One region of the Propionispora vibrioides genome, then DNA from elsewhere that is predicted to be linked to it. Evidence: riboswitches for the same ligand, from Rfam matches in the RefSeq annotation. Region 1 holds a riboswitch; each other region holds the start of a gene.

Region 1 (7,314 bases):
GCCAAAACTTCTTCCTTCGGCAGCGGAGTACGGGAAATAACCGGCAGCAAAGGCAGCGCGCCACCTTCCACCCGTACCGTGGTAGTCAGGGTTCGTTTCGGTGCGGTTACTTCCTCCTGAGCATAACGAATGCCACGCGGGCAGCTAAACCCGCTAATATCGGTAATTTCATTTTGCTGAAAAACAATTTTGCCGCTGCAGCTCAACGGACAAACAATACAATGCAGTTTTTCTTCTTTATAACTCATATCATTCGCCTCCCTGGTTAAGTGATATAATAATTTCCTGTCCTATTCCGGCCAGCTTGGCGGCGGGAATTTCAACCATGATCATTTCGCCCGGTTTAACAACAGACAACTTGCGGCTAAGTAGAGTCTGACCGTTGCTTTCTACCGCTAGAATAACCTTTTGCGCCGGTTGTTTCACCCGCAAAAACAGCTTTGCCGGAGCAGGCTCTGTCGACACGGTGAGTTTTTGCGGCACCACCGTGCGTATACCGGTGCCGGAAATTAGCTGAACGGTTATTTCACCTACAGGTAACCTGTTCTGAGCATACAGGGCAGCAGCCCGGCCGGCTATGGCACCTTCCTCGGATACAAAATCCACCAGATCATGGACATGCACCACATTACCGGCCGCAAAGAAGCCCGGTGCCGAGGTTTGCCGGTACTGGTCAACCACCGGACCGCTGGTCACCTTGTCCATGTCCACCAGCCGCTGCGACAGCTCATTCTCCGGAATCAGTCCGACTGACAGCAGCAGGCAGTCACAGGCTATGTCAAATTCGGTACCTGCCACCGGTCGCAAATTTTCGTCCACCTTGGCGCAGGTGACAGAGGTTACCCGGTCACGGCCAGCTACCGTTGTGATAGTGTGTCCCAGATACAAGGGAATCTGATAATCTTCCAGACACTGCACCACGTTACGTGTCAGACCATTCGAATAGGGCATCAGTTCAATAACCGCCTCAACTTTGGCGCCCTCCAGCGTCAACCGCCTGGCCATAATCAGGCCAATATCGCCGGAGCCCAGAATAACAATACTTTTTCCCGGAATACAGCCTTCCATATTAGTCATGCGCTGGGCAACTCCGGCGGTAAACACACCGGCCGGTCGCTCTCCGGGAATACGGATGGCGCCACGGGTGCGTTCCCGGCAACCCATGGTAAACACAACGGCCCGGCAATGAATTTCGCATAAGCCGTCCTGTGGGTTGGCGGCAATCACTGTTTTGTCAGACTGCACATCAAGCACCATGGTATCCAGCATCACGCGAATCGACTTTTTCTGTCCGACCATTTGGATATACCGTCGGGCATAACCGGGACCGGTCAGTTCCTCTTTAAACCGGTGCAAACCAAACCCGTTATGGATGCACTGTTGAAGAATACCACCCAATTCGCGGTCGCGTTCAATAATCAGTATATTTTCGGCGCCTTGTTCGGCAGCGCTATAAGCGGCGGCAAGGCCGGCCGGTCCACCGCCGATAATGGCTATGTCAACGAATTGTTTCACTTTGATTTCCTCCGGCATCAACTGGAATTTTGTCATAAAACAGATAGGACTGGGCCGTTTCCTTACGAATGGCGGTTAGCGGCACCTGCAGCTCACGGGCCAGAATAGCGGCCACCTTAGGTCCACAGAAACCACCCTGGCAGCGGCCCATGCCGGCGCGGGTCCGTCTTTTTACACCGTCAACCGTTTTCGCCCCGCAGGGAGAATGAATAGCAGCCACGATTTCCGCTTCGGTAACGGTTTCACAGCGGCAAATAACGCGTCCGTATAATGGATTTTTACGAATGAGCGTTTGTTTCTGCTCATTTGATAATTCACGGAATACAATTTTGGGTTCATTATGGCTAATAAATTTTTTCTTAGGCAGCAGCAGCAAACCACACTCTTTTAAAAGTTCAGCGACAAGCTCGGCAATGGCCGGAGCAGCCGTCAAACCAGGCGACTGAATACCAGCGGCATGAATTAACCCGTTAACAACCGTTGATGGACGAATCACAAAATCATCGCTATCGGCAACGGCCCGCAGACCGGAAAACTCGGTAATCGATGCATTAAGCGGTATAGCCGGGAACAAACGTTTAGCGCCTGTGATAACTTCCTGGAAACCGGCGGCGGTTGTCGCCAGATTTTCTTTGGCGGCTATCGCCAAATTCTCCTCCTCAGGCATATTCTGGGCGTTCGGTCCAATGAAAGTATTACCGTGTACGGTAGGTGCAACTAAAATACCTTTCGAGTGCTTGGTTGGTGTGGGAAATAGTACGTGATTCACTCTGGGTCCGGCGTTTTTGTCAAATAATATATATTCGCCTTTACGCGGAGTAAGGGTAAAGCTGCTATCACCTGCCAAACGGGCGACCGTATCGGCATAAAGTCCAGCGGCATTGATGACATAGCTGGCTGTAATCGAGCCTTGCGGTGTCCTGACCCCGGTAATCCGGCCATTGGTTATTTCCATATTGGTAACAGGACATTCTGTGAGAATTTGCACGCCATTTTGGGCGGCGTTTTCGGCAAACGCAAGCGCAGCATCAAACGGAAGAAAGATTCCTGTCGAAGGCGCCCACAACGCGCCTTCAGCGTTCACTAAGCCGGGTTCCTTGGTCAGCGCTTCCTCCCGGCTCAGCAAAGCCAGCCCAGGCACTTGGTTCTGGTTTCCCCGGTTCAAAAGTTCCGCTATGGTCTGCAGCTCTTCTTTATCAGTAGCAACAACCAGTGAACCTATCCATTGGATGGCAAGGGACAACTCCTCCCGCAACGCATGGTACAGAGCATTACCCCGTACATTTAATCTGGCTTTCAGCGTCCCCGGTTTGGCATCGAAACCCGCATGAAGGATGGCACTGTTTGCCTTGGTGGTGCCAGCGGCCAGTTCCGGTTCCTTTTCCAGCAGGACAACGCGTAGCTGGTATTTGGCTAATTCCCTGGCAATAGCCGTACCAACGATACCGCCACCAATGATAACGACATCGGACTTAAGTGTTGACATGTTTTCACTCCCTGTATGACTGCAATATTAATTAATAGAAAAAATAAAAAAACCGGATAAACATCTGCCGTTCAGACATTTATTCGGACTTCTCTTTGTTCTGTCCATCTAGGAAACCACTGAATTATTCGCACTGCACGTCCGTCCAGACGGATTTTTTTCCGTCCGGCTGCGTCAGCCAAACCCCAATTATCAGCGACTCCCTATTAAATTGTATCAGGCATAGCTTTATATTCACCGCCATTCGATATTCCGGCCAGTTTACCGGCAAACATAAAATAAGGACGTATTCTCATTTATGCAAAAAAAGCAGGTTTCCTTTATGATCAACCGCACAGCCGTAAAAGTTGATTACAAAGGAAGCCCGCTTTCCCAGCCGTTTCCGGACAACCCAAAAACAGCCTATGGGTATAGACTTTCCGTCGTAATCGCCTCCCCGTCGCTCGCAGGTCAATCGGTGATTGTCAGATAGGCAGTTCTCCTGGCTTTGCGTCATCGCTTCCCCAATCCTTCCCAGGATGAATATCCCAGTGGCCTTGCCTTTTGGAGTCACTCTTCATTACAGTGGCGGGACCGCACCGGCCTTCCCTATTAAGCCCCGCAGGGCACCTACCTCTTTGCGTATTTCATTATAAAAATCCACAACAACTGCCCGCTCCAATCCGGCAGTCGTAACCAGAGTCCCCCCTTCACAACATAAAATAGGTTTCTTTTGTCATCAACTCTCGCCTGCTGCCGAAAAAATTGATTACAAAAGAAACCTATCTTCAAAGCGCCATACAGGATGCCTAAAAAGAGGCAACCCAAAGACAGCCTATGCATATAGACTTCCCTTATAATCGCCTTCCCGTCGCTCGCAGGTCAATCGGTGATTGTCAGATAGGCAGTTCTCCTGGCTCTGCGTCATCGCTCCCCCAATCCTTCCCAGGATGAATATCCCAGTGGCCTTGCTTTTTGGAGTCACTCTTCATTACAGTGGCGGGACCGCACCGGCCTTGCACCGGACTTCCCTATTAAGCCCCGTAGGGCACCTACCTCTTTACGTATTTCATTGTATATTCATAACTTTCTCATTTAACATATCATGCAGCAAACAGGAAGTCAAATAAAAAGCCTTCTATATAATGTATACACAGGCTAAATATTGAATACAGTATTCTCTATCTTTTGTTTGGCAGCCAAATCCTTAACAGGCGGTCAGTCCGCCATCGACCGACCATAACGCGCCTGTAACAAAGGCGGCCTGCGGCGAAGCCAGAAACAAAATTACCTGAGCCACCTCATCGGGCGTTCCCAGCCGTCCCAAGGGATAAATACCGGCCATATCCCGCAGTGTTCTTTCTCTGTCCGCAGCCTGCTCTAATTGTTTTTCCAGCAAAGGTGTATGAATATCGCCGGGGCATACGGCATTGACCCGGATGCCATAGGGCGCCAATTCCAGAGCCAAAGCTTTGGTAAAAGTGTTGACAGCCCCTTTTGCCGCGCAATAGGCAGTACACAGCCAGTTGCCCTGCAGCCCGGCATCGGAAGAGACATTGACAATGGCGCCGCCCTTGCCTTTCTTTAATTCCGGCACGGCAAACTTAGCAATAAAATAGGTCCCTTTCATATTCACATCCATGATCGCTTCATAATCATCCTCGTTAACCTCTTCAATGGCTTTCTCCTGATAGGTACCGGCACAATTAACGACAATATCCAGCCGGCCCATAACCTTACAGGTTTGGACGACCGCTTTCTGACAATCAGCTACCTTAGCCACGTCAGCTTCGATGTAGCAGACTTTCCCATATGAGTCTAATTCCTGTACCGCTTTTTCGCCTTTCTTCCGGTCCCTTCCCACAACGGCAACTCCGGCGCCTTGCTCCAGGAATAGCCTGGCTGCCGCCAGGCCAATACCGGAGGTACCGCCGGTAATGAGTACCGCTTTTCCCTGTATGTTCATTGCTTACCCCTTTCGTCCGTTTATCCTGTCCGGACGGCCGCTAACTACGTCTTCTGAAAAAGCTTTCCCTCCGGTAGTTCTTCTATTCAGGAAAAGTCCTTTTTCTCAGCGATAGCATCTTTAACATGCTGGACATAAATATCCTGAATCGCCGGGTTCTCACCAACCCCCTGCAAACAAACGCTTACTTCAAAGCCGGCGTCCTGCAGCCGGGACTGAAAAGAATCAGGCTCATCTCCCGCCATATCCCGTCTGGCATGTTCGCCGGCTACCAGCAGCAACGGAATAAGGGTGACTTTCCTGACACCATCGGCTGCCAGCCGCCTGATCAGATCTTCCACGGCAGGATAGCCGTCCACGGTAAATACATACACCTGCCCAATTCCCGCATCCTGCAGCTTTAACTGCAGGGCAGCATAAACAGCATTGGCCGGGTGCAAACCGCCATGCCCCAACAGAGCAATCGCTTCCTGCGGCCCGATTGGCGGAAAAGTCCGGCGTACTGCCTGTATGGCAGCCAAATAGTCATCCGTTACGCCTTCCTGACCGGCATAATAGAGAAGCGGCCTGCCCAGATAAAGATTTTCAAAAGCCTGTTTATCCCGGTAAGTCTCCACGACTCTGCGCACTTTGTCATACTCATAACCGGCTTCCATGTGCAGCGGCTGGACAACTACCTCACGAAAACCCTCCTCAGCCAGTGCAGCCAGTGCCTGTTCCTCGGTCAAATACCGTATACCTTCCCTGGTGTTAATCCGCTCAATGACCCGTCGCGAGGTAAACGCCTGACGTACGGTATATTCCGGAAAGGCCAGCCGGATCTTTGCTGTTACCTGATCAATGGCCGCTTGCCGGGCCTCCGGATAGGTAGTGCCAAAGCTCACAACCAAAATTGCTTTTCTATCGTTTGCTGTCTGTCCGGCAGACAATGGTACTACTGCTTCCGATGGTTTTCTGACAATCCTTGCATCTATTTTCATCTTTTTAACTCCGTTTCATCAATCATTACCGCTGCGCAGTCCCTATTACTTCTTTTAGTCATTAACCTGTTTTCTTATTTCACTATGCTTTATAGTTTGTCCTGCTCTGATAACGATATAAAATTCACTAAAAAAACTCTCCCTGCGGCGTTTTATCGTCAGCAAGGAGAGTTGGAGAGGGCATAGCCAAATTTATTTCATCATCATGCCATGGCCTTTTTCCTTCACAGGAGTTGCGGCTTCCAGGGCATCCCACGCTTCATTAGCCCGGTCGACAAACAGTTTGCGGATAGCTTGGTTTTCACCAAGACCGTGGATGTACGGGGTGACTTTAAAGCCTTCTTTTTCCAGGATGGATTTATGCGATTCCGGTTCGCTGCCAGCCATATCGTTGTTGGCATGGTCTCCGGCCACCATCATCATCGGAATCAGCGTAACATTTTTAATACCCTGTGCCTTCAACTGAGGAATAACTGTGTCCAAATGAGGCCAGCCTTCTACCGAATAGACATAGGTATTTTTGAAACCAAGTTCAGTTAAACGGTCCTGCATAACGGCATAGTAAGCATTGGACGGATGCGGCGTACCATGAGCCATCAATAAGACGGCATCCTTTTTGCCAGTCTTAGGGAATTCAGTACTAAAGGCTTTCATAGCCTCAGTCACATCATCACGTTGGTTTTCCTGTCCCATCCAGTACATCAGTGTCGTACCCAGGGTCATTTTCTTGAACTGGCTCTTATAGATATCGAAAATAGCGGTGTCATAGGCATATTCCATACCCGGAATGACATCCAGCGAGGTCAGGGCAATACGGCTGTAGCCTTCTGCCTTAAGTTGGGCCAGAGCTTCTTCCGGTGTGGGGATCTTAATTCCTTCATTGGCCTGAATCCGGTCAACAATAATATGGGAAGTAAAAGCCAGCACCACTTTGGTATTGGGATGAGCCGCCTGAATGTCTGCCACCGTTTTTTCAATGGTGGCCTTGCGGGAATCAGTAAAGGTTGTCCCAAAACTCATAACCAAAATAGCATCTTTATTTTCCAGGTTCTGCAGCGAAGGTGTTTCCGAAACGCGAACACCAATTTCCGCTGCCTGTTTCAAGGCCGGAGTGGCATCCTTCACTTCCGGGTTTAACTGATAAGCGGCAAAGCCGGTTGCCGTCAAGCCCGTCATCATAGCACATACCACAGATGCAATCAACAGTTTCTTTCCACTAAGTCTCATTATTTCTACTCCCTTATACATTGAATTGCAGGAGAAATAACCCTGGTGCTCCTGCTAGTCACCGGCTAGACAGTTTTTAACTTATCCAAGAACCTTTCGCCTGTAGGCGACACCTCTCCTTCTATGATAACCTCTTCAATTTATTATTTGGCAATCTTTTT
Region 2 (7,314 bases), on a different contig from region 1:
TCCGTGATCGGCGGCGTCACGCTGGCGGTGACGGCTGTTACCGATCCGTTTATCGGTATGCTTAGCGGTCTTTGCGTGCAATGGCTGCTCAGCGTATTTTCCTTGTAAACCTTAGACCGGAGAGAGGAGTAAAACCTATGGAGCCTTATGCAAAGATTTATCAACTGCAGGAATTAATCGAGACGAAGCGGGCGGCGGACCGTCCGGGTCCCTATAAGGTAGGCGTCGATCTGGGCACAGCTGATGTGGTGCTCGTTGTGACGGACAGTGAAGGGAATCCTGTGGCCGGCAGCATGGAATGGGCGTCTGTCGTAAAGGACGGTCTTGTTGTTGATTTTCGTGGTGCCACAGAGATTGTGGAGCGATTAAAAAAAGAAGTGGAAGGTATTCTCGGCGTGACTCTTGATAAGGGAGCTACGGCGATTCCGCCCGGGACGGTCGGGCGAAATGCTGCTGCCTGCGGCCATGTCATTGCCGGCGCCGGTCTCGATCCGGTCTGCCAGGTCGACGAACCGGTGGCGGCCGCAAGGGCACTGGGCATTAAAGACGGCATTGTTATCGATATCGGCGGCGGTACGACAGGTGTTGCGGTATTGAAAAACGGCGAGATTGTTTTATCGGAAGATGAGGCGACAGGCGGTACCCATATTACTTTGGTACTGGCAGGCGCCTTTCATATCAGTACGGACGAAGCGGAAAAAATGAAGCGCGATTCGTCACGGCACAAGCAGCTTTTACCGGTTATCCTGCCTGTTATTGAGAAAATGGCAACCATCGTGAGAAACATGCTGGCCGGTCACGGGGAATATGACGACTATCCCGTTTATGTGGTCGGCGGCACGGCGTATCTGACCAACTTCGGCGAAGAGTTCAGCAAGGCTTTTGGACGTACTGTCCATGTGCCGCCTCATCCATTGCTGGTGACGCCGCTGGGCATTGCCATGTTTGCCTAAGTATAAGTAATGAAAATAGGAAAATGTAAAGGAAAAAGACGAAAGATCCGGAAGATCTTTCGTCTTTTTCCTTTACGGCAGTTATATCAGATGGCCGCCCGGAAGAGGTTTTCCATCTCTTGTTGTGTAGCCTGGCGGGGGTTAGTCAGGCTGCACATGTCCTTCAGGGCATTGGCGGCAAGGAGGGGGATATCGTTTTCGTTGAAGGCTTTGATTTCCCGAAGCCCCGGCGGAATGCCCACCGCCTTTGATAAGGTGCGGATGGCGATGATTGCCGCCTGGGCGCTTTGTTCCAGCGACATATTTCGCGTATCGATGCCGAAGGCTTCACTGATATCACGGAATTTTTCCAAGGTTACAGCGGAATTGTACTCCGCCACGACAGGCAGCATGATGGCGTTGCACAGGCCATGGGGCAAATTGTAGAAGCCGCCGAGTTGATGGGCTGCTGAATGCACATAACCGACGCTTGCATTATTAAAGGCGATGCCGGCCAGGTAGGCCGCATTGATCATCATTTCACGGGCTTCCAGGTCCTTGCCGTTATGGACGGCCGTAGGCAGGTAATTGGCCACCAGCTCGATTGCTTTCAGGGCCTTGCAGTCCGTTACCGGCGTGGCATTGGTGGAGATATACGCCTCAATGGCATGGGTTAAGGCGTCCATGCCGGTCGCCGCGGTTAAGGAGGGCGGCATATCGATCATTAAGGTCGAATCGTTGACGGCGATACGCGGCGTGATGCGCCAGTCGGAAATGGTCATCTTCACGTGCCGCTCTTCGTCCGTGATGACGCAGAAACGGGTCAGTTCACTGCCCGTACCTGCCGTCGTATTGATTGTAAAGAGCAGGGCCGAAGGTTTTTTCAGCTTGTTCAGGCCCTCATAGTCATTGATCCGTCCACCGTTAGTGGCCAGAAAAGCGACAGCCTTGGCACAGTCGTGCGGTGAGCCGCCGCCAAAGGACATAAGGAAATCACAGCCGTTGTCGGCAAAAAGCTTCAAGGCTTCCTGGGCATTGGTGACGGTCGGATTGGGATGAACGCCGTCATACATGACATAAAGCAGTCCAGTGCTTACCAAGACGCCGGTTACGCGCGCCATAAGCTTGCTTTGCGCCAGAAAGGCATCGGTTACAATGAGTGCCTTACGCAGCTTCATCGGTTTCAAATATTCGGCAAGTTTTTCCAGACTACCGGCACCGATCAGGCTGATTGGCGCCATAAAATATTCATGGATCTGATTGTCCACTCTTTGTCAGCTCCCTGTCATTGATTCGTCTGTTTCATCGTATCATTTCATTTTGGCGCTTACAAGAGCCGGAGGGGCCTTTTGGGGCAAGTCGGCAAGATAAGTCTATAATGGGAAAAATTATTAATGAAAGGTCTGTCTGTAGTGCAAAAAGGCTTCTAACCCATTAGGGGGAAGAAGAGCAATTTATTATCATAATGAAGCAATTATCTGGCTTAGATGGATATTCATTTCATTATATAATAAGACTAACATGTTTAAATGGCCATTGAACTGAGTGCCGAATTTTCCATCTTCTTATCCTTAAACTTTGTGAGGGATCTATCCATGAAACCAAAACAATGGCTGGACGATTTTATTACCGGTTTTCAGTTCTTAACGCGGATAGAAATCTGTAAGCACCATGACAGTTCGTTGGAGAGTTTTGGACGAAGCGTCAAATTCTTTCCGCTCATCGGAGCGATGCTTGGTCTGCTGTTAGCGGCATTTCTGTGGGGGGCCAGACAGTATTTCGGCGGTTTGGGACCGCAGAATACGCTGGTAGCCGCTTTGATCATCGGGGAAGTGGTCCTTACCGGGGCGCTTCACTGGGACGGTTTTATGGATACCTTTGACGGTGTATTTTCCGGCCGGGACCGGGAGCGCATGCTCGAAATCATGAAAGACAGCCGTGTCGGCGCCTTTGGTGCTATGGCCTTGGCTCTGGCGCTGTTAGCCCGGTTCACCATTCTTACTGATCTGGAGCCGCAACTGCTGCCCGGGGTGGTGATCCTGATGCCTGTAGCCGGCAGGCTCGCTGTGGTCATGACCATTACCTTCTTTCCTTATGCCAGGCCGAGCGGCCTGGGCCATGTCTTTCCTTCTCACCGGGAGACAGGCAATCTTTATGTGGCGCTTTTGTTTGCGGCAGCCATGTTCGCCTTTCTGGGTCTGAAAGCTGCCATAGCCGGCAGCAGCGCCGTTGGCTGCGGTCTTTTGTTTGCTGCTTATGTGAGCGGCAAACTGGGCGGTGTCACCGGTGATGTATACGGCGCTGTCAACATTGTTACGGAGTTGGCCGCAGCCGCGCTCTTTCTGTTTTTGTTTTCGTAACAAGCGCTGCTTTTGAGGAAAAGATAGGACTTTTTTTACAGCCTTGCCGACTTTTTTGCTGACTCGGGAAAATGGATAGGAGAAGGTCTTTTCCTAGCGAAGTGCTAGGTATAATTTCATAGAGATGCCACCAACCAGGTGCCTCTTAGCCTAACAATAAGAGGAGAATAGGGAAGCTCGGACAGGACATAGTCCTGAAACGACGCGGTCGCGCCACTGTAATCGGGGAGAATTTTCAGCACATGCCACCGGAAAGCCGGGAAGGCGCTGAACGTTTTTTGATCCGCTAGCCAGGAGACCTGCCTGTTATGGCTGTCATTTTTCTCCGCGTCAGAGAAAATGCCGGAAGGATAGGAGCTGGAAGTCAAAGCACCTGCCTTTTAGGCAGGTGCTTTTTGTCGGTCGGGATGATTACGGACAATAATTCACCATAGGAGGGAAAGACGATGGATTTTGAAAAAGTGGTTGATGAACTGATTGACGGTGCGGCCAAGCCGCTCCATAGCCTGGGCCTTTTGGAAAAACATCTGAAAAAGGTGCTTTTGGCCTGGGGCAGACTTGATAAGAAAATTCGCCCCTATCACATCATTTATGCGGCCGATAATGGTGTCGTCGAAGAGGCTGTCGCGCCGGACCCGGTTGAATTTACCTATTTGCAGGCGCGCAATATGGCGGCCGGTCTGGCAACAGTCAGTTGCTTTTGTCAAATCAATCAGATTCCCTATGAAGTGATCGACATAGGCATTCGCGATAAGCGCGAAGCAGGCATCAACAAAAAAGTTGCCTTCGGGACAAAAAACTTTATGAAAGAAGAAGCGATGAGCCGCGAGGAGTTTCAACAAGCCTGGCAGGTTGGCGTGGAACGGGTGCAACAAGCCGTAAGGGAAAAACAAGCAAATCTTTTGTCCTTTGGCGAAATGGGCATTGGCAATACAACGACTTCGTCGGCGGTGCTCCATGCACTGACCGGGATGCCGCCTGAATTTGTCGTCGGCCACGGCGCCGGACTCAAATCGCCCGAAGCACTGCGGCGCAAGCGGCTTATTGTAGAGAAGGGCGTCGAAAAGCACATGGTCAAGCTTCACGACGTAGAAGATATTTTGCGCTGTGTGGGCGGTTTTGATATTGTGGCCATGTGTGCCAGTATGGTCGAATGCGGCAAACTAAAGATTCCTTTTGTGCTGGACGGATTTATTACGGCTGTGGCTTACGCCTGTGCCGTCCGCATCGACAGCAAACTGGACCGTTACGCGCTGCCGTCCCATATGTCCAAGGAACCCGGTATGGCCTACTGTCTCCTGTTGGGCAACATTATGGCTGAAGATGTGATCATTCACGCCGGCATGGGCCTCGGGGAAGGTACCGGCGCAGTGCTGATGGTGTCTATGCTGAAAACCATGCTTTATGCCATGCAGCATGTGGCGAGGATTTCCGATTTTTTGGCCGAGGCGGGCAAGAAGGAACTGGCCATGTAGGAAACCGGTCATAGCGAGTGGTCTGTCCCTCCTTGCGGTAAAATCCTTTTGCGTTTTTAAATTAGGAAGAGAAAGTACCCTTCTTAGTAAAGAAGGGCGCTTTCTCTTTTTTTGTAAAAGAAATAGGGTAATACAACAAAATAATCCTATTGCTTTTTCCCTGGGGAGGAAGGGGGAAAAAAGCTTTTTTGAAAGCAGCAATTATGTACGGTCGCTTGGCAAAATTTAAGCAAGGTAGAAAGACAGAAAAATCAAATATGTGTAAAGACAACGATGATTTAGCACAACGTGGAGGATGCTATGGCCTTAGACAAACCGCGCATGGTTCAAGAGTATGTGCCGGGCAAGCAGGTGACTCTTGCTCATTTGATTGCCAATCCCAAAAAGGATTTATGCGAAAAACTCGGTCTCACTGCTGTTTCGGCGATCGGAATTTTAACGATCACTCCCTGTGAAGCAGCCATTATCGCCGCCGATGCGGCAACGAAGACCGCCGCTGTGACCATCGGTTTTATGGACCGTTTTACGGGTTCTGTGGTTATTACCGGCAATATTTCGGCGGTGGAGGCGGCGCTTAACCAGGTCGTTCATCTGCTTGGTGACGGACTGGGCTTTTCCGGGCCGAAGGTTACGCGCTCCTAGCCGATGCGGCAGGTTATGTTTGTCGGCGCTGTCGGTGCAGGGAAGACATCGCTGATTCATGCATTGGAAAAAAAAGAGCAACAGGTGGCAAAGACGCAGGCCATCATGTTTCATGACGGTACGATTGATACACCGGGCGAATATGCCCAGATGCCGCGGCTTTACTCGGCGCTCATGGTAACCGCGTCCCAGGCGTCGCTCATTGCGGTTGTGCAGGATGGCATTCGTACCGGTCCGGTACTGCCGCCCGGTTTTGCGACCATGTTTGCCAGGCAATCCATCGGGATCATTACGAAAATCGATTCGCCTGAGGCCAGACCGGAACAAGCTCGTGTTCGTCTTTTGGAAAGCGGGGTCAGCGGTCCTATTTTTGCTGTGTCTGCTTTTACAGGAGAAGGAATAGAAACATTGCTGAAATTCCTCGAAAGGAGGTGCGACAATGAGTGAAGCTTTAGGAATGGTGGAAACGAAAGGCCTGGTTGGCGCGATTGAAGCGGCTGATGCCATGGTCAAATCGGCCAACGTCATCCTCGTCGGCTACGAAAGGATCGGTTCCGGTCTTGTAACCGTTATGGTGCGGGGTGATGTGGGAGCCGTCAAATCGGCTGCCGATGCAGGCGCAGCGGCAGCCCGTAAGGTAGGGGAGGTCGTTTCCGTTCATGTAATTCCTCGTCCTCATACTGATGTGGAAAAAATTTTACCGAAGGTGTAAGCCAGGGAAATATTATGGAGGTGACCAGATAAATGCAAGAACAATTGATTGACAAGGTAATGGATGAAATTAAGAAAAGGATGGAAGAGCAGGCGCCGGCCAGTAAAGCTCAAGCCGCGGCTTGTCCGGCAAATCCGGGCATGACCGAATTTGTCGGAACGGCCATCGGCGATACGATTGGCCTTGTGATTGCCAATGTAGACCCTTCGCTGCATGAAATGATGAAGATTGACCCCAAGTACCGCTCTATCGGTATTTTAGGCGCCCGTACCGGTGCCGGCCCTCACATTATGGCTGCCGATGAAGCGGTCAAAGCGACCAATACGGAAATCGTAGCCATCGAGTTGGCCCGTGATACGAAAGGCGGCGCCGGCCATGGCAGCTTGATTATTTTTGGGGCCGAAGAGGTTTCCGACGCAAGACGGGCTGTGGAAGTGGCCTTGAAGGAACTGAACCGCACGTTCGGTGATGTATACGGCAATGACGCCGGCCATATTGAACTGCAATATACGGCCCGGGCCAGCTATGCAATCAATAAAGCTTTTAACGCGCCGCTCGGCAAAGCCTTCGGTCTGATTGTCGGCGCGCCTGCCGCTATCGGTGTGCTCATGTCCGATGTGGCGGTAAAAACGGCCAATGTTGAATTGATCGGTTATTCCAGTCCCGCTCAGGGCACCAGCTTTTCCAACGAAGTGATTATCATGATCAGCGGTGATTCCGGTGCTGTCCGGCAGTCTGTTCTGGCCGCAAAAGAGGCGGGCAGAAAGCTGCTCGAAGCGATGGGCGGACCGGCTCCGTCTTCGACAACGCCTTATATCTAACTGACGAGGAGGGGATTTAGCATGAAGAGATCAAAACGCGTGCAAGCGTTGGAAGCCCGTCCCGTCAATCAGGATGGGTTCGTAGTAGATTGGCCGGAGGTCGGGTTGATTGCCATGGGCAGTCCGAATGATCCGACGCCGAGCATTAAGGTGCAAAACGGTAAAATCGTAGAAATGGATGGTATTCTCCGCGACAAGTTCGATTTTATTGATCAGTTTATCGCCGACTATGCGATCGACGCTTCGATCGCCGAACAGGCGATGGCCATGGACAGCACGGAAATCGCCAAAATGCTTGTTGATATTCACGTGCCCCGCCAGGAAATCGTCAAAATCGTTCGCGGTCTTACGGCGGCCAAACTGGTCGACGTA
Region 3 (7,314 bases), on a different contig from region 1:
AGGCTATACCGGTGCGCCCAAGAAGATTCTCTATTCGGTTATGACTCGTTTAGAAATTGCTAAATTAAAAGGAATTGTCCAGGAAAAAGACGAGGAAGCCTTTGTCACCATCACCGATGTCCATGATGTAATGGGCGGCCGGGTGAAAAAGAAAGCCATTCACTAGGTAAGCACTGATTAAATGAACCTGTTGGCCTGGCGAGAGATTTTTTCGTCTGGTAAGGAAGTAAAACCGCAGGAATAGCGGCCCCTATTTCAAGGTTTTGCTGACGCAGCCAGGCGGAAAAAGCTCCGTCAGGACGCGCAGTGTGAATTAATCAGTGGTTACCTGGAGCGTGTTTTCAAACTAACGGAATGATCCATAGCGCAAAAAGCGCCTTCAGCGAGTGTTTCGGATAGTTTGAAAACACGCCCTAACCCCCGAGCGGTATACCCTTATAACAAAAAGAACCTGCTTATCCGCGCACTTCCGGTCAGCAGGTCCTTTTCTTTTATATGATTAATTCATTTTGTCCAATGGCTGGATTAATACCGTTCCGTAGCCGACACCGAAAGGCCCTTCATAGGCCAGGACATCGGCCTTCATGTCCAGGCCGCCAACCACGCCCATCAAAAACGCTAAAGGCGGCAGCGCGCATTCCCCGGCTTCCGCCACCAGTTCCTTGTCCATTGTCAAAACAGCCTTACTGTTTAAGCTGGCCACTGCCGCCAACACCTGTTTGTCAAACTCGGCTCCCTGCGGGCTGTACCCTTGGGGCGACTTGTCCGACAGACGATGGGACAGCTCACCGGACGCGATGACCGCCACCTTTTTGCCCACGGCCTTAATAGCCGCCTGTACCGCTTTTCCAAAGGTATACATTTCCTCATAGGGCAGCCCGCCGGCCGACAAATGGACAAGCTGCCCCTTGAAACCGCCCTTGTGCAGATAGTAGAGAGGAATCAGCGAGCCATAGTCAAGGGCCAGGGAAAGCTGGTGTGTTTTGGCCTGATCGTCGGTTAGCTCCATGACGTTCACACCCAGCCTTGCGGCTTTTTTTAGGATGTGTCTTGTCAAAAGACCGTCGGTTTCAAAAGCCAGCATAACCTCCGCCGCCCCAAAGTCAGCCAGATTGCCCTTGAGGCGCGGGTGAATGCTGACACAGATCGTATCTTCCAGAGCCGGTCCGTGGGGGCTTAAAATGACCACCGTCTGTGTGTTATTTTCCTTTATCCGCTGCGCCACCCGTTCGGCTGCCTTAACAGTAGCCGCCAGATTCTGTATGTCTTCTCTGCCGATTTCCGGTATCATAACCGGTGGATGGGGCATCAATGCACAGGCCACTAAATTATTCATTAGAATCGCTTCCTCCCGAATATCACCCAGTGTAGTAACAAGCTCATATCTCAATCAAATTACTTGTCTGAATTTCCATTTGCTTCGTTGTCGTCAATCGGTGTAGGAGCCACTACGCTTCATTCCTCCGCCTTGCAGATGAAAATTCGTCCTGCGTCCTTTGACTAACATATGAACCTGCCACTACACAGTTCATGTTTATTGTCCCGCATTCTGACTGAAATGATACGCCAAGGCTTTAACAATATGTTCGGCCAGTTGGTCCTGATAAACGGGATCGGCTAACAGGGTCGCTTCTTTTTTATTGGTCAGATAACCGGTTTCCACCAGCACGCCAGGTACCTTAATCGCGTTGAGAATAAGAATGTGCATATCCTGCTTAGCCTGGCGACGGTTGCCGGGAGGAAAATTCTTTAACGCCTGCTGCATGGTCTCGGCAATTTGCTTATTGACTTCGAATTTAGGACTGTAAAACACCTGGGCTCCGGACTGCTCAGGCCCTTTGATCGCATTGCAATGGATACTGACAAACAGCTCCGGCTTCGCCTTTTCAATTAGCTCGATCCGGGTCAGAAGATCATTCCGTTTACCGCCCTTGCCACGGGTGTAGTAGTCAATATCCTCCTGCCGGCTCATAAACACAGTAGCCCCGTTTTTCTCCAGCAAGGCTGTCACCTTCCCGGCAATGGCCAGAGTGACTTCCTTTTCGACCACGCCATAACCGCTGGCGCCGGTATCAATGCCGCCATGCCCCGGATCTATGGCGATCTGCCTTCCCCGCAAACTTTCCAGGCTGACATTTTCCAGCGAATCGGCCGCTAAAAAACGGATAGCCAAATAATTAAGCACCAGCACAGCCGCACCAAACAACAAAAGCGGCTGCCAGTTTTTCCGCTTTAAGGACAAAATCCACATGCTCACCCTCCATCCCCAATAACCAGCCAGTTCTCCCTATCATCATACTCACCGGGGCGTCGGGCTATGCGTAGTTTAGCCACATATGGCCAAAAAGGGATAAGTAGAGTAAAATAATAGCAGAAACCTATCAGTACCTTGTCAATCCTAAAACTGTAAGAATAATGGCGAGGCTATTTTTCGCGAGACAAGGCGGAGGAAGGAGGCATACCGTTAGTATGCCGGCTGACGACAACGAAGGCTTGCGGAAAATAGACCGTCATTATTCACAGGATTAGGGTTGATAAGGTACTAGCTTAAGTAGGAGGATATATGCGCAAAGGTCGATTTTTCCTGTTTCTTCTGATTCTGTTCCTAGCCTCCTTCTGGTGGGCCGGCGGCGCCAACGTGGTTTCCGTCCTGCCGCCAACGAAAGGATTGGTCTCCGAACAAGTATCACAGCAGGTATCACAAATGAAGGATGCCGCCATAACAGCCGATGCACCGGGACTATGGCGCAGACTATACCGGCTGGCGGCATTGAAAAGCGCCGTCCGCGATAAACTGGACACAACGAATTATGTCCCGCTCAATCAGATTCCCCTTACTATGCAACAAGCCATCATTGCCGTGGAAGACAACCGGTTTTACCAGCATGTAGGGCTTGATGTGGAGGGAATCCTGCGGGCCATGCTGGTCAATATGCAGGCCGGTGCCATTGCTGAAGGGGGCAGTACCATCACCCAGCAATTGGTGAAGAATCTTTTTCTTTCCCATGAACAGACTATGGGCCGCAAGCTGGAAGAAGCACTCCTGTCATTAGATATGGAGCTTCGCTACTCAAAAGATGAAATTTTGGAAATGTATCTGAACACCATCTATTTCGGTTCAGGCAATTACGGTCTCGGTCAGGCCAGCCAGGAATATTTCGGTAAAAAGCCGGCTGAACTGAATCTGGCCGAATGCAGCATGCTGGCCGGGTTGCCCAATGCTCCCTCGCTGAATTCGCCATACGTCAATTTTGCGGCAGCCAAAAGAAGACAGGCCATTGTCTTAGGCGCCATGGTCAAACACAATTACCTCGGGCCGGATACAGCCCAGGAAGCCAAACTGCAACCCATTGTCCTGGCAAAATAGAAAAACAATGCCGGTATTATTCTTAAAGCTGGAATCAGTGTAATATCACTGTTCCAGCTTTTTTCTGTTTACCTATATAAATCTGATTGAAAAATTTGCAGTAAGTATCAATTAGGCGTTCCCTTGGGAATTTCTTTCCCGCCATAAGAAAATACTTAGCAAGGCTACAGCCAGCCAGGCAATGGTGCCGGCAAATTCCCCCACTGTTCCGTATAGGGGAAGAACCAGGCCCAGCAGACTCAAGCCGGCCAGAATGCCCGGCCATTTCCAGGTTGATGCTGTCGGCCGGTTGAGCGATGGCGTGGCAACAGAAGAGCGTTCTATTTTTTCACCTTTCCTGAGCCACCCCAGCAGACCGGAGAGAATAACAAAAATGAGCGCGATATCCAGAAGAGCCCATAGAATCTTTAAAATAAGCAGTTCGTGATTGTGGATGTGCAGTTTCAGCATATAGCCGGCAAAAAACAAATAATCCGGTAAAGGTTTGGTGAAATATTGCGGCTCCATACCTTTTCTGTCCGGGATAAAAACAAGCTGCCCCAGAAAGTCCAGCGGATTCTCTGTCGCCGGTGTAATGTAGAAAATATAAGCCGCCGGCGATTGCCTTCTATCCGGTAAATCAAGCGAAAGGATCACATCGTCAGGAAAGGCTTCCATTACAAAAGTTTTGGCTTCAGCCAGGGAAAGATGTTTTCCCGCCGCCGGAGCTGACTGCCAATAGTCCTTCACCGCCGTCTTCGAATCCTGAATATACAAACCGTAGCTGAGTGAAAAAATAACAATAACAACGCCGCTAAAACATAAAATAATTGCCCAAACAGCCGTTGCAATGCCCAAAAACTTGTGCCAGCCAAACCACCGCTCCCGCCAACTGCGCTTGCCAATAAGGGCAAAGGGGCTTCGCCTCATAAACGGCCCGTAAAGCACGCAGCCGGACACAACCGAGACCAGGCTCAAAAAGCACATGAAGCCTAAAAACACCATCCCGCCCTTGCCCATACCAAGATACATATGCAGACGATGCATCTCATGCATGAATTCAGCCAGCCAGGGATATTTTACTTTCTCCTGATGCCAGGGCTGCAGGGTATGGTCTGACGGATAATAGGCAAGCTGCTCGCCGCCCATGCTTAACCGGGCAGCGACCGGCTTGTTGCTGTCTTTGTCCTGAACCCGAAATAGTATTCTTCCCTCATCGGGCTGAACCGAAATACTTCGTATCGACTTGCCGGAATAGCCTTCCTTCACTAATTTTTCCCCGGCGTCTACTTCCCTCCAGATTTGCCCGTAATCTGAGGCGGGATGCATATTTTCTTTGTCTAAAAGATTAAAATCATGGATTTCCGTCTTAAATAATAACGGCAGCCCGGTAAGACAAAGCAATAGAAAGAACAGCAGGCAAATGAAACCAATCCAGCGGTGAATTTTATACCAATAACGCATAATTTTTCCTCCTGACTTGAAAATAAAAAAGAGCCTTTTCCGCACACATATGCAAAGAAAAAGGCTCATGCAAAAACTGCAAACAAACCAAATCCCCCTCCCCATCACTCGCAGGTCATAGCGGCGATTGTTGAACAGGCAGTTCTCCTGACTCAGGTTCCTCGTCGGCTCACACCTTCCCAGAAATATATCCAGTGGCATCTTGTGAGCGACTCCCCTTACAGTGGCGGGACCGTGCCGGCTTGTACCGGCTTCTCTATTAAGCGCAATTGCACCTGTTCCAAATCTGTTATTTTTCTCGCTTACTATACTGCACTTTTTCTGAAATGTCAATTGGTACTTCATTAAGTATTCTTTATGCAGTAAAATTGTTGAAAAATAACAGCTTAACCTATTCCGGCAAATAGAAAAAGACCCGCACCAACCAGAGTTGATGCGGGTCTTGCTTTGAATAAAATTAACGTTTCGAGAACTGCGATGCTTTACGGGCTTTCTTAAGACCGTATTTGCGGCGTTCTTTTTCACGGGGGTCACGAGTCAGGAAGCCTGCTTGTTTCAAAGACGGGCGGTACTCGAGATCCACTCTAAGTAAAGCACGGGAAATGCCGTGGCGAATGGCGCCTGCCTGTCCGGAAGGACCGCCACCCTCTACCTTAGCCAATACATCATACTTACCAATCGTTTCAGTAAGATTTAATGGCTGTTTTACAATCAGTTCAAGAGTTTTTAAACCAAAATATTCAACAAGCGGACGGCCGTTGATAATCACGTTGCCTTCTCCCGGAACCAGACGAACTCTGGCAACCGAAGTTTTTCTGCGGCCTGTGCCGTAGTAGCTAACTAATGCCATACTCATGTTCCTCCTTTCCGGTATTATCTAATATCAAGTTCCAGTACTTCCGGTTGTTGAGCGGCATGCGGATGCTCAGCACCTTTGTACACGTTCAATTTACGGTACATTTGACGTCCCAGGCTATTCTTCGGCAACATGCCTTTAATAGCGATTTCCAGGACTCTTTCCGGCTTTTCAGCCAGCATTTTTCCGGCAGTGGTGAAGGTAGTACCTCCTGGATAACCGGAATGACGGAAATATGTTTTTTGGATCAATTTTTTACCGGTAAACGCTACCTTAGCTGCGTTTACTATGATGACATGATCTCCTGTATCAACATGCGGAGTAAAAGTCGGTTTATGTTTTCCGCGAAGAATTTTGGCTACTTCAGCGGCTAATCTACCTACAGTCTTGCCTTCAGCATCTACAACATACCATTTACGTTCTACGTTGGCTGCGTTTGCCATAAATGTTGTTTTCATAGTATCCCTCCTTGTTGCAAAAGTTACGGGTTGGTTAGATTCTGAACCTGAATTCCGGGGCTAATGGAATACATGGCATAAATCTCATAAAAACATTTTAATCAATCTGACTGGTAAAGTCAAGGATTATCGAGGGATAATTTGCATTTTTTATCAGAAATGCTCTTTCTTCTTGGGAAAATGAAACATTAATACTATTCGACATGAATACCATTAATGTTTCTCCTGTGCAATTAGTACCTGGTCAACATTAATCCAATGAATACTGGCGGTCTATTTTCCCCACCGTTTCGTTGTCGTCAGTCAACATACTAACGGTATGCCTCCTCCCCTCACCTCGCGCTGCGAAAAATAGCCTCGCCATTCTCTTACTGTTTTAAGACCGCCGACACTAGTATAACAAGTTTTTGAGCGGCTCTCGTTATCGAAAGCCGCTCAAAGATGAAACTTCCCTCATGACGCTCCATAAGTGCTCATTTATAATATATTAAACAAACCTCCGACAACGCCGACTACAACCATCAACATAATGATTCGGACCGATGTCCATTTCTTTTGCAGCAAACCATACACACCCATCGTAGCGGCCAGCGGCAGAATATGGGGCAATATCGCGTCAAACAGGCTTTTCTGCAGCGAGAACTCCGCCCCCGAAGTGGTGATGGTCAGACCGCAGGTCACTTTAACATAGTTTACGATCAGTCCGCCCATAACCATGCAGCCCATGATAGAGGCACCCTTGAGCAGTTTATTCAGTATCCCTCGCTCGAGGAAATCCATGATGGCATCACTGCCCGCATGATAGCCAAACATAAAGTTTCCCACGGAGAGAATGTAGGTGATGGCGAACATGACCACCGCGTAAATTACTGCACCCCATATATTTCCGGTCCCGGAACGGGTGATATCAATACACAATGCCAGAAGAATCGGAATCAGAACGCCCTGATAGATAGTATCGCCGATGCCCGCCAACGGACCCATCAAGGAGGTTTTTATATTGGTGATAAACTCGTTCGGAATCTCCTTGCCCATTGCCTTTTCTTCTTCCAGCGAAATGGCCAGGCCGAGAATACAAGAACCGAACTCAGGATGGACGTTAAAAAATTCCATTTGGCGCGTCATCAGATCAATCTGCTTTGCTTTATTATTCGGATACAGATATTTCACAACCGGGAGGAATGTATGGG

Evidence for each region. A riboswitch is a leader RNA that binds a small molecule or an ion and turns the genes downstream of it on or off. The one in region 1 is predicted to bind cobalamin.
Region 2: another riboswitch for cobalamin. It lies ahead of BMW43_RS12200 (nicotinate-nucleotide--dimethylbenzimidazole phosphoribosyltransferase); the one in region 1 lies ahead of BMW43_RS14700 (NAD(P)/FAD-dependent oxidoreductase).
Region 3: another riboswitch for cobalamin. It lies ahead of BMW43_RS12665 (PepSY-associated TM helix domain-containing protein); the one in region 1 lies ahead of BMW43_RS14700 (NAD(P)/FAD-dependent oxidoreductase).

What each region holds. Positions count from the first base shown of each region.
Region 1 covers NZ_FODY01000020.1:15,083-22,396, reverse strand. Annotated here, with positions in the region: gene BMW43_RS14710 (DUF1667 domain-containing protein) at 1-248, opposite strand, end outside; gene BMW43_RS14705 (NAD(P)/FAD-dependent oxidoreductase) at 250-1,515, opposite strand; gene BMW43_RS14700 (NAD(P)/FAD-dependent oxidoreductase) at 1,499-3,001, opposite strand; cobalamin riboswitch at 3,456-3,629, opposite strand; cobalamin riboswitch at 3,867-4,051, opposite strand; gene BMW43_RS14695 (SDR family NAD(P)-dependent oxidoreductase) at 4,188-4,946, opposite strand; gene BMW43_RS14690 (sirohydrochlorin cobaltochelatase) at 5,033-5,926, opposite strand; gene BMW43_RS14685 (sirohydrochlorin cobaltochelatase) at 6,119-7,153, opposite strand.
Region 2 covers NZ_FODY01000014.1:87,729-95,042, forward strand. Annotated here, with positions in the region: gene BMW43_RS12180 (guanine permease) at 1-108, shown strand, start outside; gene eutJ (ethanolamine utilization protein EutJ) at 138-953, shown strand; gene BMW43_RS12190 (iron-containing alcohol dehydrogenase) at 1,040-2,200, opposite strand; gene cobS (adenosylcobinamide-GDP ribazoletransferase) at 2,528-3,292, shown strand; cobalamin riboswitch at 3,412-3,613, shown strand; gene BMW43_RS12200 (nicotinate-nucleotide--dimethylbenzimidazole phosphoribosyltransferase) at 3,739-4,767, shown strand; gene eutS (ethanolamine utilization microcompartment protein EutS) at 5,068-5,409, shown strand; gene BMW43_RS12210 (EutP/PduV family microcompartment system protein) at 5,413-5,856, shown strand; gene pduA (propanediol utilization microcompartment protein PduA) at 5,849-6,121, shown strand; gene pduB (propanediol utilization microcompartment protein PduB) at 6,154-6,942, shown strand; gene BMW43_RS12225 (propanediol/glycerol family dehydratase large subunit) at 6,964-7,314, shown strand, end outside.
Region 3 covers NZ_FODY01000015.1:69,212-76,525, forward strand. Annotated here, with positions in the region: gene BMW43_RS12645 (YitT family protein) at 1-166, shown strand, start outside; gene BMW43_RS12650 (class III extradiol dioxygenase subunit B-like domain-containing protein) at 500-1,336, opposite strand; gene BMW43_RS12655 (N-acetylmuramoyl-L-alanine amidase) at 1,535-2,251, opposite strand; gene BMW43_RS12660 (transglycosylase domain-containing protein) at 2,564-3,367, shown strand; gene BMW43_RS12665 (PepSY-associated TM helix domain-containing protein) at 3,479-4,915, opposite strand; cobalamin riboswitch at 4,931-5,104, opposite strand; gene rpsI (30S ribosomal protein S9) at 5,268-5,660, opposite strand; gene rplM (50S ribosomal protein L13) at 5,684-6,124, opposite strand; gene BMW43_RS12680 (PTS system mannose/fructose/sorbose family transporter subunit IID) at 6,602-7,314, opposite strand, start outside.